DNA from 3 places in the Pseudomonas gorinensis genome. Region 3 is predicted to be linked to each of the others. Evidence: predicted binding sites of a transcription regulator. Region 3 holds the regulator's gene; each other region holds the start of a gene.
The links. Region 3 encodes FliA, which starts transcription of late flagellar genes. Its sites were predicted from a motif close to CTAAAGTTTNNNNNNNNNNNGCCGNTAA; they were not measured.

Region 1 (3,275 bases), 1.2 Mb from region 3:
GGTTTCCTCCAGGTCTGTCAGCAATTGCACGCAACGCTGGTAATACGCCGTGCCATCCAGGGTCGGACTGACCTGACGCGTCGTGCGCTGCAACAACTGCACGCCCAGGTGCGCTTCCAGTTGCTTGATCAGGATCGTCACCGACGCGCGTGGCAGTTGCAGGCTGTCGGCCGCCTTGGCGAACCCGCCCAACTCGACAATCCGGGTAAACACGCGCATTGCGTTGAAACGGTCCAAATCCCGCCACCTCTATGGATTATTTAGAATTTACGAATAGTGATAGTACTTTTAGCCGGTTTATCCCGGTTTTGTCGAGGGTAACAATAGGCGCCTACCTCAACAGGAGCTGCACCCATGCACACTCGTCAACTCGGTAAAAACGGCCCACGTGTTTCCGCCATCGGCCTCGGCTGCATGGGCATGACCGACTTCTACACCCCCGACACCGATACCACCGAGGCCACGGCCACCCTGCATCGCGCGCTGGAACTGGGGGTCAACTTCCTCGACACCGCGGACATGTACGGCCCGCACACCAATGAACAACTGATCGGCCAGGCGATTGCCGGCAAACGCGAGCAAGTGTTCCTGGCGAGCAAATTCGGCATCGTGCGCGACCCGGCGAACCCGTCGCGGCGCGGCGTCAATGGGCGTCCCGAGTACATCCGCGAGGCCATCGACGGCACGTTGCGGCGGCTGGGCATAGAAACACTGGACCTGTATTACCAGCACCGCATTGACCCTGAGGTCGCCATCGAAGAAACCGTCGGCGCCATGGCCGAACTGGTCAAGCAAGGCAAGGTGCGTTACCTGGGCCTGAGCGAAGCGTCCGCTGCCACCTTGGAACGCGCCCACAAGGTGCACCCGATCAGCGCGCTGCAAAGCGAATATTCCTTGTGGAGCCGCGACCAGGAAGACAACGGCTGCCTGGCCGCCTGCCAACGCCTGGGCATTGCCTTCGTGCCCTACAGTCCGTTGGGCCGGGGCTTTCTCACCGGTGCCCTGCAAAGCCCGGACGATTTCGGCGCCGATGACTATCGCCGTCTCAGCCCACGTTTCCAGGGCGATAACTTTGCGAAAAACCTGCAATTGGTGAAACAGGTACAACGCCTGGCGGCTGACAAAGGCGTCACCGCCGGGCAATTGGCCTTGGCCTGGGTGCTCGCGCAAGGTGACTTCATCATCCCAATCCCCGGGACCAAGCAGCGCAGGTACCTGGAACAGAACGTAGCGGCTGTATCGATCACCCTCACCCCGGCCGAACTGGCGGCGTTGGACGCCATCTTCCCTGCCGACGCCACAGCTGGCCTGCGCTACCCCAAGGAAGTCATGGCAATGCTGGATATCTGACGAGCCCTGCCAGGGAGCCCCTTTATCAAGGGGCTCCCACTTCCTTGCACCCTCGTACCTAAAGCTATTGCGCGCCAAGCCGATAGCCCTACGAAGCTCTAACAAAGCCGCGTCGACAATAAACGCTTCGTAAGGACGACCCCCATGCCCCCACTGCGCTCTATCCAAGCTCGCTACACCGTGTTCCTGGTGCTGTTCGTCCTGATGCTATTAGTGTTGACCGTCGTGGGCATCGGCCAATTGGTCGCGCCCACCCTGCGCCAGACTGAAGAGCAGGTCGTACTCAATCGCATCGCCGAGGTTGCGGTACAGATCCAGGGCGAGTTGAACAAAGTCCAGGCCCAGCAACGCACCATCACCCAAACCATCCCCCTGCTCGACAGCGATGCCATCGACAAGGTCCTGCCAGGCCTGGTGGACCAGTATGGCGAGCTGAAAGTGTTCGGCGGTGGTATCTGGCCGCTGCCCAACCAGCGCACGCCCGGGCGCAACAAGCACAGCACCTTCTGGCACCGTGATGCGTCGGGCAAGCTGGCCGTGAACACCTTCTGGAACAGCGACCCGGCGCCCAACTACTACGACCAGAGCTGGTACAAGGGCGGCCTCGCCGCGCCACGCGGGCAATGTGCCTGGGCCGCGGCCTACAAGGACGACGCCAGCCAGGAGCCGCGCACCAACTGCGCCATGGCCATCCAGCGTGATGGCGCGGCGTATGGCGTTGCCACTATCGACGTGACCCTGGGTTTCTTCAACGACCTGGTGGCGAGCAAGGAAAAAGACATCGGCGGGCAAATGCTGATCGTCGAAGGCGACGGCAAGATCATCAGCAACAGCACACGTATCAACAGCCCGGTGGTGCTGAAGAACATCAGCGAACTGAGCGGCACCTCGGCGTTCGCCGCCATGATCAACAAAGCCCTTGGCCAGCGTGACCAGAAGTTGCAACGCAGCGAGTTCGACAACCAGGGCGTGGCCAGCACCTTCTACATGCGCCCGATCGAAGGCACGCCATGGTTCCTCGCGACCGCCCTGCCCACCTCGCTGATCACCGCCCAGCGCGATGACGTGCTCGGCACCCTGGCGCTGCTGCAAATTCCCATGGTACTGCTGCTGGTGCTGCTGGCGGCCTATGCGATTCGCCAGTTGGTCCAGCGCATGAAAACGCTGAAAAGCAACATCGACGCACTCTCCGCCGGCGACGCCGACCTCACGCGACGCATCACCATCCGCGCCGAAGACGAACTCGGCGCCATCGGCCACTCGGTCAACCGCTTTATCGTCTACCTGCAAAACATGATCGGCGAAGTGACCCTGGCCACCGGGGCCATGTCGTCTGGCCTGGCGCAATTGCAGCAAACCTCGGCGCAGACCAACAGTATCCTGGTGCGGCATGCCTCGGAGACCGACCAGACCGTCACCGCGATCACCGAAATGAGCTCCACCGCCGACACGGTGGCGCACAACGCCGCCGAAACCGCTGCATTCACCCAGCGCGCCAATGAGCACGCCGACCGCTCCCGTGTGGTCGTGGGTGAAGCCTCTACCAGCGTCAGTGCGTTGATCGGTGAAGTCGCCAGTGCCACCCACACCGTGGAAAACATGCGCCAGGACGCCGCGCGCATCACTGAAACCCTCGGGGTCATTGGCGCGATTGCCGGCCAGACCAACCTGTTGGCACTCAACGCGGCGATCGAAGCCGCGCGTGCCGGCGAGCAAGGCCGTGGGTTTGCGGTGGTGGCGGACGAAGTGCGTGCGTTGGCGGCGCGGACCCAGGCCAGCACCTCGCAGATCAATGAGATGCTCGCGCGCCTGACCACGGGCGTGAGTTCGTCCGTGGCGGCCATGGAAAACACCCAGGCCAGCTGCCAGTCGGCGGCGGACGCTACCGCACGGGTGAACAGCGGCCTGGATGAGATGGCTGGCTC
Region 2 (3,275 bases), 2.5 Mb from region 3:
TGCCGGCGCCCAGGTGAATGGTGGTGGTCTTGGCCGCGAGGTAAGCCAGCAACGGCATCGGGCTGGGCGAGATGGTGTATTCCATGGCGTGGTGCTCGCCAATCCATACGGTGCTGAAACCACTGGCTTCGGCCATCAGGGTCAGTTCGGTCAAGTCTTCGAACAGCTGGCGGTGGCTGATGCTTTCATCCCAGCGCTCCATGTGTACGAACAGGGAAAACTTCATGACGCTTACCTCGGATCTATTGTGATCGGCCTGTCGACTGCGGGCCCTTGAATGCTCACGCCCTTGTGAAGCCTGCCAGTGATGACGGCTGTTCGGCGGATTGATTGTTGGTATACCATAATACGGAATATCCGCAAAACTTTTCTCTCCAACGGTCGCACTCTCACCTCACAAGGAAGGCGAGCTAGATGAACATAAAACAAAAATTGATCCTGGCCTTTACGGTGATCGCCAGCCTGCCGGTGATTCTGGTGGCTGTGATGATCATCCTCAACGTGCGTCATGAAGCACGGGATGGCTTTATCGACGGCAGCGAGCGCGAGATCCGCCAGGTCGACAACGCCATGCAGCTGTTTTTCGAGGGCATCAGCCAGAACGTCGCCTACCTGGCAGCGCACCCGCAGTTGCAGGGCATTGATGGCGATGTGAAACGCTACCTGGCCGCCGATGCTGCGCGCGTCGCCCCCGGCGTGCGTGACGAGCAGGTGTTCAAACTGTTCGAAGGCTTGGCCAAGAGTCATTCGGCCTATACCTATCTGTCCTTGGGCACCGAAGACGGTGGTTATGTGTTCTGGCCCGGCGACCCCCAGCTCGCCAGCTACGACCCGCGCACGCGTCCCTGGTACAAAACCGCGATGGCGCAGCCGGGCAAGACCCTGCGCACCCAGGCCTACTACTGGGCCGCCGACGATGTGGTGCTGGTCAGCACCGTGCAAAGTTTCAACAGCCGCCAGTGCAAGCCGGGTGGGGTGGTGAATATCGACGTATCGCTCAAGCAACTGACCGACCTGGTCAAGCAGATCAAGTTGGGCGAGAGCGGCTACCTGATGCTGATGGAGGCCGACAATACCGTACTGGTCGACCCGAATGACCCGTCCCACAACTTCAAGGCGCTGGGCGAGTTGGGCGAGGGCTACCGGCAGTTGAGCGAGGCCGGCCCGGGTTTGGTCCAGGTCGAGCTGGCGGGGGAGCGCTACATGGCGCTTGTCTGGCCATCCAAGGCGTTGGGCTGGCGATTTGTCGGGGTGATGCGCGAAAGTGAAGTGATGGCCGGCGCGGCGCGCCTGACCTGGCTGATCGCAGCCATCGCGCTGGTGTGCGCGGTGCTGTTTGCCGGGGTCGGGGCCTGGTTTGCCGGGCTGATCGTCAAGCCGATTCGCGGCGTGGCCAGTGGCCTGGAAGGTATCGCTCAAGGCGAAGGTGACCTGACCGCGCGCCTGGCGATCAAGGGCCGCGACGAGACGGCGCAACTGGCCGGCTGGTTCAACCAGTTCCTCGAAGCGATCCGCACGCTGATTCAACGCATCGGCCAGGCCGCCGGGCAGATCCACAGCAGCTCTGGCAGTGCCACTGAAGTCTCGGTGGAAATGGCCGAAGTCGCCTCGCGCCAGCGCGAAGCGGTGGACATGGTCTCCACCGCGTTTCATGAAATGGTCGCCACTTCCAACGAAGTCGCGCGTTCCTGCAGCCAGGCCGCCGACTCGGCCGACAACGGCCAGCGCCAGGCCCATACCGGGCAGCAACAGATCGACGCGGCGGTGAACAGCGTGGGGCGCCTGAGCGAAGAAATCGGCCACTCCGCCCAGGCCATGGAGCAACTGGAAAAAGACAGCAACGACATCCAGTCGATCCTCGGCACCATCCGCTCCATCGCCGAACAGACCAACCTGTTGGCGCTGAACGCTGCCATCGAAGCCGCGCGGGCGGGTGAGCAGGGCCGTGGTTTTGCGGTGGTGGCGGACGAGGTGCGCGCGTTGGCCAAACGCACGTCGGACTCCACCGGCGAAATCGACGGGCTGCTGGGTAACCTGGCGCGGCGCACGCACCAGATGGGCAAGCAGATGCATGCCAGCCTAGAGGTGTCCCAGGAAACGGTGGTGTCGATCAACGACGCTCGCGAAAGCTTCGGGTTGATCCGTGAGTCGGTGGACGTGATCCGCGACATGAACACGCAAATCGCCACCGCCGCAGAAGAGCAGCACCAGGTGGCCGAAGACATCAATCGACATATCAGCCAGATTCACGGGGATGCGCAATTGGTGGCAAGCCTGGCCGACGCCACACGCCAGGATGCACAGCAATTGACGGCGTTGTCGCAGACGTTGAATCAACTGGTCAGCCGGTTTCGAACCTGACCTGTATCTGGCCGTCATCCCGCAATCAAACTGTGGGAGGGGGCTTGCCCCCGATGGCGGTGGGGCAGCGACAAATAAGCTGGCTGTTCCACCGCGATCGGGGGCAAGCCCCCTCCCACAGGATTGTGTGTGTTGCTTAGGCCAGTGTCCTGCCGGCGCTGATCAGCCGGTTTCGAACCTGCCCTGCATCTGGCTGACACTCTGCCAATCAAACTGTGGGAGGGGGCTTGCCCCCGATGGCGGTGGGTCAGCGACAAATAAGCGGGCTGTCCCACCGCGATCGGGGGCAAGCCCCCTCCCACATGTCTAACCGAGTACACCAGACACGACTCCGGTTGGCTCTAAGGCACACAGAAGCCAGAGCAAAACCAGACCGAGGGCTACCTGATGATTGTGTGGCTCAGGCCGGCAGCGGCAGGGCGCCCATCTTGCCGTGGCAGTACACCAGTGGCCCGGCGTTCTGCTGGGGCACGATCAGGTTCTTCACCGAGCCGACCATGATCGCGTGGTCGCCGCCTTCGTATTCGCGCCACAACTCGCACTCGATCACCGCCGTGGCATTGGCCAGGATCGGGTTGCCCAGTGCGCTCAAGGTCCATTCGATGCCTTGCGCCTTGTCCTTGCCCTTGCGCGCGAACGCGTAGGCTTCGCTTTGCTGGCCTGCGGAAAGGACGTGGATGGCAAAGCGCTTGTTCTTGATCAGCACCGGGTACGAGTCGGAACTGTAGTTGGGGCAAAACAACACCAGGGCCGGGTCCATGGATAACGAGCTGAAGGCGCTGGCCGTCAGCCCGACGATTTGCCCGTCGTCATCCAGCGTGGTGATCACGGTGACCCCGGACGGAAACGAACCCATCACTTGTTTGTAGATGGCGGCATCGATCATGGGACGGTCCTCTGCGGGTTGAGCGGCT
Region 3 (3,275 bases):
AACGCGCTCGACCCGTTGCTGCGTAAACGCGTGGTGCTGATCGACACCGCGGGGCTGCAAGCCAGCGACCCGGCCTTGCGCCTGCAACTGGAAAGCCTGGCCGGGCGTGGCATCAAGTCTAAAAATTACCTGGTGCTTGCAACCACCAGCCAAAAACAAGTTCTTACCGCTGCGTACCATAGCTACAAGCGCTGCGGGCTGGCCGGCTGCATCCTGACTAAGCTTGATGAAACGGCGAGTCTGGGCGAGGTGTTGAGCCTGGCCATCAGTCATGAACTACCGGTCGCCTACCTGACCGACGGGCCGCGGATCCCGGATGACCTGCATCTGCCGCGCCGTCATCAGTTGGTCAGCCGTGCCGTCAGCGTGCAAATGCAAGAAGAGCCTAGCGAGGAAGCGATGGCCGACATGTTCGCTGACCTCTACCACAACCCGGCAAAACGGGTGGGTTGAGTCAGTATGAACACCGTGAAATGTATCTACATCGATGGTCTGCAAGCGATTCACGCGGCCAAGCCATGTAGCCTGCGTCTAAGCAAGACAAGGTAAAGAAATAAAATGGGCAGCATGCATCCCGTACAGGTGATCGCGGTGACCGGCGGCAAAGGTGGCGTCGGGAAAACTAACGTGTCAGTGAATTTGTCCCTGGCGCTGGCAGAGCTTGGCCGTCGCGTCATGCTGCTGGATGCTGACCTGGGGCTGGCGAATGTCGACGTTCTGCTGGGACTGACGCCCAAACATACCCTCGCCGATGTGATCGAGGGCCGCTGTGAGCTGCGTGATGTGCTGCTCCAGGGCCCCGGTGGGATCCGTATCGTACCGGCCGCCTCGGGCACCCAGAGCATGGTGCACCTGAGCCCGGCGCAGCATGCCGGTCTGATCCAGGCGTTCAGCGATATCGGCGACAACCTCGACGTGCTGGTGATCGACACCGCCGCCGGGATCGGCGAGTCGGTGGTCAGCTTCGTGCGCGCCGCGCAGGAAGTGTTGCTGGTGGTCTGCGATGAACCAACCTCGATCACCGACGCCTATGCCCTGATCAAACTGCTTAACCGCGACTACGGCATGAACCGCTTCCGCGTGCTGGCCAACATGGCCCAAAGCCCGCAGGAAGGCCGCAACCTGTTCGCCAAGTTGACCAAGGTCACGGATCGCTTTCTCGATGTCGCCCTACAATACGTCGGCGCAGTTCCCTATGACGAGTGTGTGCGCAAGGCTGTGCAAAAGCAGCGTGCAGTCTACGAAGCGTTCCCTCGTTCGAAATGCGCCTTGGCGTTCAAGGCTATTGCTCAGAAGGTCGATACTTGGCCGTTGCCCGCTAACCCTCGGGGGCATCTGGAGTTTTTCGTCGAGCGATTGGTGCATCAGACGAGCGCAGGACCCGTGCTATGACAGCGACCGGCTACAACGCCTACAAGAAGTCCGCCCGTGACAGTCAGGGTGAGTTGATCGAGCGTTACGCGCCTTTGGTCAAACGCATCGCCTATCACTTGCTGGCACGCCTCCCCGCCAGTGTCCAGGTCGAAGACCTGATCCAGGCCGGCATGATCGGCCTTCTCGAAGTGTCGACCAAATACGACGCGAGCAAGGGCGCGAGTTTCGAGACGTATGCGGGTATCCGTATCCGTGGCGCGATGCTCGATGAGGTGCGTAAAGGCGATTGGGCGCCGCGTTCGGTACACCGCAATACGCGCATGGTCAGTGACGCAATTCGGTCAATTGAAGCAAAAACCGGTCGCGACGCTAAAGATCATGAAGTTGCGGCCGAACTCCAATTGAGTCTCGACGATTATTACGGGATTTTGAACGATACCTTGGGCAGCCGCCTGTTCAGTTTCGACGACCTGTTGCAGGACGGCGAACACGAAGGGTTGCACGAGGACGGCGCGAGTACGCATATGGAGCCGTCGCGTGACCTGGAGGATGAACGCTTCCAGGGCGCATTGGCCGACGCAATTGCCAATTTGCCGGAGCGTGAGCGACTGGTGTTGGCGCTGTACTACGACGAAGAGCTGAACCTCAAGGAAATCGGTGAGGTCCTGGGGGTCAGCGAATCGCGTGTCAGCCAGCTGCACAGCCAGTGCGCGGCCCGCTTGCGGGGGCGATTGGGAGAGTGGCGCGCGCGCTGACAGGCAGTGTGGGGACACTGCAGACGCAACCGCGAGGGCCTTGGCCGCCGCGGGGGCTAACCGTGGTGCCCTGGGCAGTCCTTTTTGTGTAACGCCTGTTGATTGAAATGGCGCGTCCAGGTGCTGGGCGCGTTTAAGACTGCTTGGAGGTCGAATTGGACAAGAACATGAAAATCCTCATCGTTGATGACTTCTCAACGATGCGGCGGATCATAAAAAACCTGTTGCGTGACCTTGGGTTCACAAACACGGTCGAGGCGGATGACGGCCTTACGGCGATTCCGATCCTCAACAGCGGGAGCATCGACTTTCTGGTAACCGATTGGAACATGCCGGGCATGACGGGTATCGACTTGTTGCGCCACGTGCGTGCCGACGAAAAACTGCGCAGCCTTCCCGTGCTGATGGTGACCGCCGAAGCCAAGCGTGAACAGATCATCGAAGCCGCCCAAGCCGGGGTTAACGGCTATGTGGTCAAACCATTCACTGCGCAGGCCTTGAAAGAGAAGATCGAAAAAATCTTCGAACGCATCCACGGCTAATGCTGCCACGGGGGAGCTATGGAGCAAAAAGAATCATCGCAGGCCGACTTTGAGTCGACCCTGAAAAAACATGCTCACCAGCTGGTCGACAGCCTTGAAAAAGGCCAGTTCGGCGATGCGGTGCAGTTAATCCATCAGCTCAACCAGACCCGTGACCGCGGCCTGTACCAGGAGGTGGGCAAGCTCACACGCGAGCTTCACAGTGCGATCGTCAATTTCCAGATTGACCCGCACATGCCTCAAGCCGAAGAGATTTCGCAGATCACCGACGCCACCGAACGCCTGTCCTATGTGGTCAGGCTGACTGAGGCAGCGGCCAACCGCACCATGGACCTGGTGGAAAACGCCACGCCCCTGGTCAACGGCATGGCCACGGAAGCCCAGGCGCTGAGCGTTGACTGGGGTCGCTTCATGCGCCGTGAAGTCGGCGCAGAAGAGTTTCGTGAGCTGGCCCGTCGGGTCGAAGGGTTCCTGTCACGCAGCGAGCAGGAAAACCGTACGGTTTCCAGCAACCTCAATGACATTCTGCTCGCCCAGGATTACCAGGACCTGACCGGTCAGGTGATCAAGCGTGTGACCCAGTTGGTCACCGAAGTGGAAAGCA

Region 1: a site for FliA is predicted at 1,409-1,436, ahead of AB7933_RS18835 (methyl-accepting chemotaxis protein). Genes of this name have one in related genera too.
Region 2: a site for FliA is predicted at 1,577-1,604, ahead of AB7933_RS13075 (methyl-accepting chemotaxis protein). Genes of this name have one in related genera too.

Annotation. Positions count from the first base shown of each region.
Region 1 is NZ_CP167125.1:4,134,463-4,137,737, forward strand. It holds gene AB7933_RS18825 (LysR family transcriptional regulator) at 1-237, opposite strand, end outside; gene AB7933_RS18830 (aldo/keto reductase) at 355-1,350, shown strand; gene AB7933_RS18835 (methyl-accepting chemotaxis protein) at 1,495-3,275, shown strand, end outside.
Region 2 is NZ_CP167125.1:2,836,356-2,839,630, forward strand. It holds gene AB7933_RS13065 (LLM class flavin-dependent oxidoreductase) at 1-226, opposite strand, end outside; partial or broken gene AB7933_RS13070 (cache domain-containing protein) at 487-1,503, shown strand; gene AB7933_RS13075 (methyl-accepting chemotaxis protein) at 1,633-2,361, shown strand; gene AB7933_RS13080 (flavin reductase family protein) at 2,762-3,247, opposite strand.
Region 3 is NZ_CP167125.1:5,325,530-5,328,804, reverse strand. It holds gene flhF (flagellar biosynthesis protein FlhF) at 1-453, shown strand, start outside; gene fleN (flagellar synthesis regulator FleN) at 559-1,392, shown strand; gene fliA (RNA polymerase sigma factor FliA) at 1,389-2,129, shown strand; gene AB7933_RS24040 (chemotaxis response regulator CheY) at 2,297-2,671, shown strand; gene AB7933_RS24035 (protein phosphatase CheZ) at 2,690-3,275, shown strand, end outside.